DNA from 2 places in the Massilia scottii genome. Region 2 is predicted to be linked to the other one. Evidence: riboswitches for the same ligand, from Rfam matches in the RefSeq annotation. Region 2 holds a riboswitch; the other holds the start of a gene.

Region 1 (3,145 bases), on a different contig from region 2:
CTGGGCGCCGCTGCAGGTCGGGAAGTAGCTCCACACCAGCGCCGCCACCGCCGACACGTGCGGGGTCGCCATCGAGGTGCCGTCGAAGTAGGCGTAGCTGGCCGGCTTGACCGCCACCGTGGCGCTCTGGCCCAGCTGGGTCTTGAGCTGCGCGCCCTCGGTGCTTGATGCCGACACCGATGGAATGAGCGTGGCCGTGCCGACCGTGCCGGTAAAGGCGCCGGCCACGTTGTTGTACACGACCGCGCCCACGCCCCCGCTGTTCTGGCAGTTGGCGACCTTGGTGGCGAAATCGATGCTGCCGCGCGCGATCAGGCACACCTTGCCCGAGACGGCGGCGTTGACCTTGTCGCCCAGGCCGAAGTCGGCCAGCGGCGCGCTGGCCGTTTTCACGGGCGAGCCGTCCATCGACCCTGGCGCATACACGGTGGCGCCCACGGTCAGCGACGGCGTTGAGCCGCTGTTCATCGGTACGGTCGAGAGTACGCCCACGCCAGGGCCGGAAATTTCGACCTTGCTGTTGTACTGCGAGAAGCTGGCCCAGGCCTTGTTCTCGTCCAGCGCGCCGACCATCATCACGCTGCTGTAGCCGGCCGGGTAGGAGATCACCGTGTTGCCATCGTTGCCCGCCGCGGCGATGCTGAGCACACCCTTGGCGGCCAGCGCATCGAAGGCGCGCTGCTCGGTCTTGCTGGCACGCCCGCCGCCGAGCGACATGCTGATCACGTTGGCGCCGGCGCTGCCGCACTTGTTGGCGGCCGTCGCCAGGGACGAGGAATAGGCCCAGCCAGCGGCGCCGAACACCTTCACGATGTGCAGTTTCAAAAGCCGGTTGGCGTTCACGCCCACCACGCCGGTGCCGCTGTTGTTGATGGCCGCGACCGTGCCCGCCACGTGCGTGCCATGATGGTTTTCGTCGGTGTACCAGTTGCCGGTGCCGGCATCGTATTCGCCGGCGACGCTGTTGGCGCTCAGGTCTTCGTGGGCGCGGTCGTAGCCGGAATCGATGATGCATACCTTGCGGTTGGCGGCGTTCGCGTCCGGCAGCAGGTCGGCCTGCACCAGCTTGATCCCGTAGGGCACCAGCTGGCCGGTCGCGTAGGGCGTGCCGGTCGACGCCGACGTCAGGGCAAACGCCTTGCGCACCACGTCTTCCTCGATGTACTCGACGTTCGGATTGCGCAGCAGTCCGTTCAGGGCCTGGGCCGGCACCTCGATCGCCATCGCATTCATGCCGTGGATCTCGTGCTTGACCGCACCGTGAGCGCCCGACACCGCCGCCTTGACGATGGCCGCCTTGCCCGGCTTGAACGCGACGATCACGCGGGTCGTGTCCGCCGCCGCGGACGCATGCGTGACGACGCCGACTGCGACGGTGGCCAACAATAGTTTGACCGCGCTGGCGATGGGGGACATTTCAGGCTTGGTATGCATCATGGCAGTTCTCCGGAATGATCGTTTCAAAGGTGCCGCAGGCGTTGGTGACTGGCGTGCCCATGGGACCAGAAATTAAGTGTATTGGGAAACGATTAGAGCAATCAAACAAGTTGTTTTGCGCGTCATGCAACTGTTGTTTTGTACCGAAAATCACGATTCCTGCCGTGCGCTCACTGCCGGATGTGAGAATTGGTGATATTGTTTTGCGCCTCACACTGCAATCATGTGGCCGGAACGGCAATCGTGTCAGGCATGCCATCCGCGCTCCACGATTGTTCAGTGTCCCACTCCGGTGCGCGCGGGTCTTGTGGCAGATCACTGCGCCGGACGTGCCGAAAAAGCCATCTTGTCCGGCCGATCAACAGGTATAATGACGCTCGCTGCCGCAAGGCGGCACACGCTAGGGGTCCTGCAAGTCGCTGAGCGACGCGCGGGTGAGAAACACCCTCTGAACCTGATCTGGATAATGCCAGCGAAGGGAAGCCAGTGAGTTCCATGGATGCGCCGTCACGGCTGCCATCCCGGCCGCTCCTACTCCTTTGCTGGCTCCTGCACGCAATGGAGCCACATGAACGCACCGCTTAAAACCCCGCTCAAATTCGATTCGGCCACCGCCACGGTGGACGAAGCCGCCATCGCGCCTTTCCCGAATTCCCGCAAAGTCTATGCCCAGGGCAGCCGCGCCGACCTGCGCGTGCCGATGCGCGCCGTCAGCCAGTCCGATACCGCCGCCTCGTTCGGCGCCGAACCGAATCCGCCCGTGTATATATATGACACGTCCGGCCCGTACACCGATCCGGAAGCGCAGATCGACATCCGCTCTGGCCTCGGTACCCCGCGCCTGCCGTGGATTCTGGAGCGCGGCGACACCGAGGAACTGGCCGGCCCCAGCTCGGCCTACGGCCAGGCGCGCCTGGACGATCCGGCGCTGGCCGCGCTGCGCTTCCAGCTGCAGCGCACCCCGCGCCGCGCACTGGCCGGCGCCAACGTGACGCAGATGCACTACGCGCGCCGCGGCATCATCACGCCCGAAATGGAATACGTGGCGATCCGCGAAAACCTGCGCCGCCAGGAGTACTTGCAGGAGCTCGAAGCGTCCGGCCCGATGGGCAAGCGCAGCGCCCAGCTGCTGGGCCGCCAGCATCCGGGCCAGTCGTTCGGCGCCAGCATCCCGGACACCATCACCGCCGAATTCGTGCGCGAGGAAATCGCGCGCGGACGCGCCATCATCCCGGCCAACATCAACCATCCGGAAGTCGAGCCGATGATCATCGGCCGTAATTTCCTGGTCAAGATCAACGCCAACATCGGCAATTCGGCCGTGACCTCGTCGATCGGCGAGGAAGTCGAAAAAATGACCTGGGCGATCCGCTGGGGCGCCGACAACGTCATGGATCTGTCGACCGGCAAGCACATTCACGAAACGCGCGAATGGATCATCCGTAACAGCCCGGTACCGATCGGCACCGTGCCGATTTACCAGGCGCTGGAAAAGGTCAACGGCAAGGCCGAGGACCTGACCTGGGAAATCTTCCGCGACACCCTGATCGAACAGGCCGAGCAAGGCGTCGATTACTTCACCATCCACGCCGGCGTGCTGCTGCGCTACGTGCCGATGACGGCCTCGCGCCTGACCGGCATCGTCTCGCGCGGCGGCTCGATCATGGCCAAGTGGTGCCTCGCGCATCACAAGGAATCGTTCCTGTAC
Region 2 (3,145 bases):
TTCGCCGGCCTTGTCGCTGCGTTCAAGATAAGTCGCGCCGATGGTCAGTTCGTGGCCGATTGCGCCGGTGGCGAACTTACCCTGCAACAGGGCTTGCGCGCCGAGCGGCGACTTGCGTTCGCCCACGCTCTGGTAGTCGTACACGTCGTAGTCGCCGTTCGAGCAGTAGCCCGGATAGAAACCCTCGCCTTCGTTACTGCATCCGTAAGGGAATGCAGTGAAGTCGTCGCGCTTGAATTCATGCTTGTTGGCGGTAATGGTGGTGCGCCAGGCGTCATTGATCAGATACTCGAAGCGCAGGCCGATATTGCTGGTGCGGGTGTCGACCGGCTTGGTCCACGGCTGCTCATTGAGCAAGGTCTTGGCCGAAATATTGGCCGGCAGCGCGACGCCGCGAATGAGCTGGTAGCCGGGCGCGGTGATCTGCGATTTCTTCTGGTAGTCCATGTCGAGCTGCAGCAGCGCCTGGGGCGAAATCTGCCAGTCGAACGCGCCCGACACGAAGGAGCGCTCGCCGTCCGCACCCTTGACGTAGGAGCGCAGGCGCTCGCCGGCGGCGTTGACGCGGTAGCCGAAGCGCTTGTCGTTGAAGCGGCCGCCCAGGTCCACCGCGCCGTACACGGTACCGCGCTCGCGCGCTTCCACGGTGACCGAGCGCAGTGGCGTGTCGGTCGGGCGCTTGAGCGCGTAGTTGACGATGCCGCCCGGCGCGGTCACGCCAGCCTGCAGGCCGGACAAGCCCTTGAGGATCTCGATGCGCTCCTTGTTTTCGAGCGGGATCTGGGTGTCGCCCGAGATGGCGATGCCATCCTTGCGGTAGCTCGCGCCGTTATTGAGCGCGAAGCCGCGGATCGAGAACTGCTCGGCGTAGCCGACGGCGTTGTACGAATCGCTGACGCTGGCGTCGAACTTCATGGCGTCGGTGCTGTTGCGGATGCTGTAGTCCTGCATCTGCTCGCGGCTGATCGACATCACCGTCGCCGGCGTGTACAGCAGCGGCGTGTCGGAGAAACCGGCCACGCTGGCGCGGTCGGCGGCGATCTGCTTGGCGCCGGTGACGACGACTTCCGGCATCGACTGCGAGGTCGTTTGCGCGTGAACGGAAAAGGCGAACGCCTGCACGATGGACAGGGCGATGACGGACTGCTTGAATTTTGGCGATGACATAGTGTGCTCGTATTACGCGCCGGCGTGCGGTGCGTTGCTTGAAAAAGCCGGAGCCAACGGGGGAGCAAACAAAGGAGGGGACTACTTTGCGCTTTCCTTCGCTGGCATTATCCAGATCAGGTACGGAGGGTATCTCTCACCCGGAAAGTGAATTCCAGGACCCCTAGCGAATGTCGATTTTATCACAGCTGGCACGGGCGGAGGGGGCCCGTGCCAGCGTGTGCGGCGTGCCTGACGCCGGTGTTACAGGCTCATTTCCAGCACTTTGCGGCTCACGTCGGGCGTGACGTCGCGCTGTTCGCCGAGTTTGACCATGCGGTGCGCTTCAAGGGCGTTCAAGATGCCGTCGAGGTCCTTGGCGCCAAGGCCGTAGTCGCCCAGGCGCGTTTTCACGCCCATCTGCTCGAAGAATTCCTCGGTGCGGGTGATGGCCGCTTCGATGCGGGTATCTTCATCGCCACCGGACAGATTCCACACGCGTTCGGCGAACTGCAGCAGTTTGGCGCGCTTGCCCTCCTTGCGCACGCGCAGCATGCTCGGTAATACGATGGCGAGCGTCTGGGCATGGTCGAGATTATGCAGGGCGGTCAGCTCGTGGCCGATCATGTGAGTTGCCCAGTCCTGCGGCACGCCGGCGCCGATCAGGCCATTCAAGGCGAGCGTGGCGCACCACATGACGTTGGCGCGTACGTCGTAATCGTCGGGATTGGCCAGTGCCTGCGGGCCTTCTTCGATGAGCGTGAGCAGCAGGCCTTCGGCAAAGCGGTCCTGGACCTTGGCACCGACCGGGTAGGTCATGTACTGCTCCATCACGTGCGCAAAGGCGTCCACCACGCCGTTGCCGACCTGGCGCGTGGGCAGCGAATAGGTTTTGCTCGGGTCGAGGACCGCGAACTTGGGGAAGCACTTGCGGCTCATGAACGAGAACTTTTCGTGCGTCGATTTGCGCGTAACGACGCCGCCGCTGTTCATTTCGGAGCCGGTCGCGGGCAGGGTCAGCACCGCGCCGAAGGGCATGGCGGCGACGATATTGTTACCTCGTTTTTCGAGGATCGTCCACGGGTCCTCTTCGAGCAGGGCGCCGGCGGCGATGAACTTGGTGCCGTCGATGACCGATCCGCCGCCGACGGCGAGCAGGAAGTCGATTTTCTCGGCCTTGACCTGGGCGATGGCGCGCATCAGCGTTTCGTAGCTGGGGTTCGGTTCGATGCCGGCGAATTCGGTGACGGTGAAGCCGGCCAGGGCGGCCAGCACTTCGTCGTAGACGCCGTTTTGTTTGATGCTGCCGCCTCCGTAGACGAGCAGCACGCGCGCGGACGCGGGGATCTGTTTGGCGATGGCGGCGATCTGGCCCTGGCCGAACAGGATCTGCGTCGGATTGTAGAAGTCGAAGTTGAGCACGGTGGTTCCTTGTATGGGCAAACGGGTGGTGGGAGATTATCGCTCAAGCACGGGATTCTTGCGGGAGGCGGGCGAAAACGGCGGATGGGCCATAATCATCCCTCGACCGATCCATGCATGGGAGGCACGATGACGTACGAACTTTATTACTGGCCGACGATCCAGGGACGCGGCGAATTCATCCGCCTGGCGCTGGAGGAAGCCGGCGCCGCGTATGTCGACGTGGGACGCCAGAAAAATGGCGCCGACAAGGTCGCCGCCGCCCTTGCGGCCCAGGCCACGCCTTCGTTCGCGCCGCCTTTTCTCACCGCCGGCGCGCTGACCATCGGCCAGACCGCGAACATCCTGCTGTACCTCGGCGCCCGCCATGGCCTCGCGCCGCGCGCCGAAGCGGGCCGCTTGTGGGTGCATCAGTTGCAGCTGACCATTGCCGATCTCGTCAACGAAGCGCACGACACCCATCATCCTGTCGGCGTGTCGCTGTATTACGAGGATCAGAAAAAGGAAGCCAAACGCCGCGCCTCCGACTTTATCGGGAACCGGATCCCCAAGTTCTTGTCTTACTTTGAGGGTGTGC

What was found. Region 2 has a riboswitch for thiamine pyrophosphate ahead of RBA41_RS12960 (TonB-dependent siderophore receptor). Riboswitches for the same ligand answer to the same signal wherever they lie in the genome.
Region 1: linked by a shared signal. The riboswitch ahead of thiC (phosphomethylpyrimidine synthase ThiC) and the one ahead of RBA41_RS12960 (TonB-dependent siderophore receptor) in region 2 are both predicted to bind thiamine pyrophosphate.

What each region holds. Positions count from the first base shown of each region.
Region 1 is NZ_JAVCWM010000006.1:245,093-248,237, reverse strand. It holds gene RBA41_RS10635 (S8 family serine peptidase) at 1-1,437, opposite strand, end outside; TPP riboswitch at 1,830-1,935, shown strand; gene thiC (phosphomethylpyrimidine synthase ThiC) at 2,006-3,145, shown strand, end outside.
Region 2 is NZ_JAVCWM010000008.1:38,606-41,750, reverse strand. It holds gene RBA41_RS12960 (TonB-dependent siderophore receptor) at 1-1,167, opposite strand, end outside; TPP riboswitch at 1,244-1,342, opposite strand; gene RBA41_RS12955 (iron-containing alcohol dehydrogenase) at 1,411-2,568, opposite strand; gene RBA41_RS12950 (glutathione S-transferase) at 2,698-3,145, shown strand, end outside.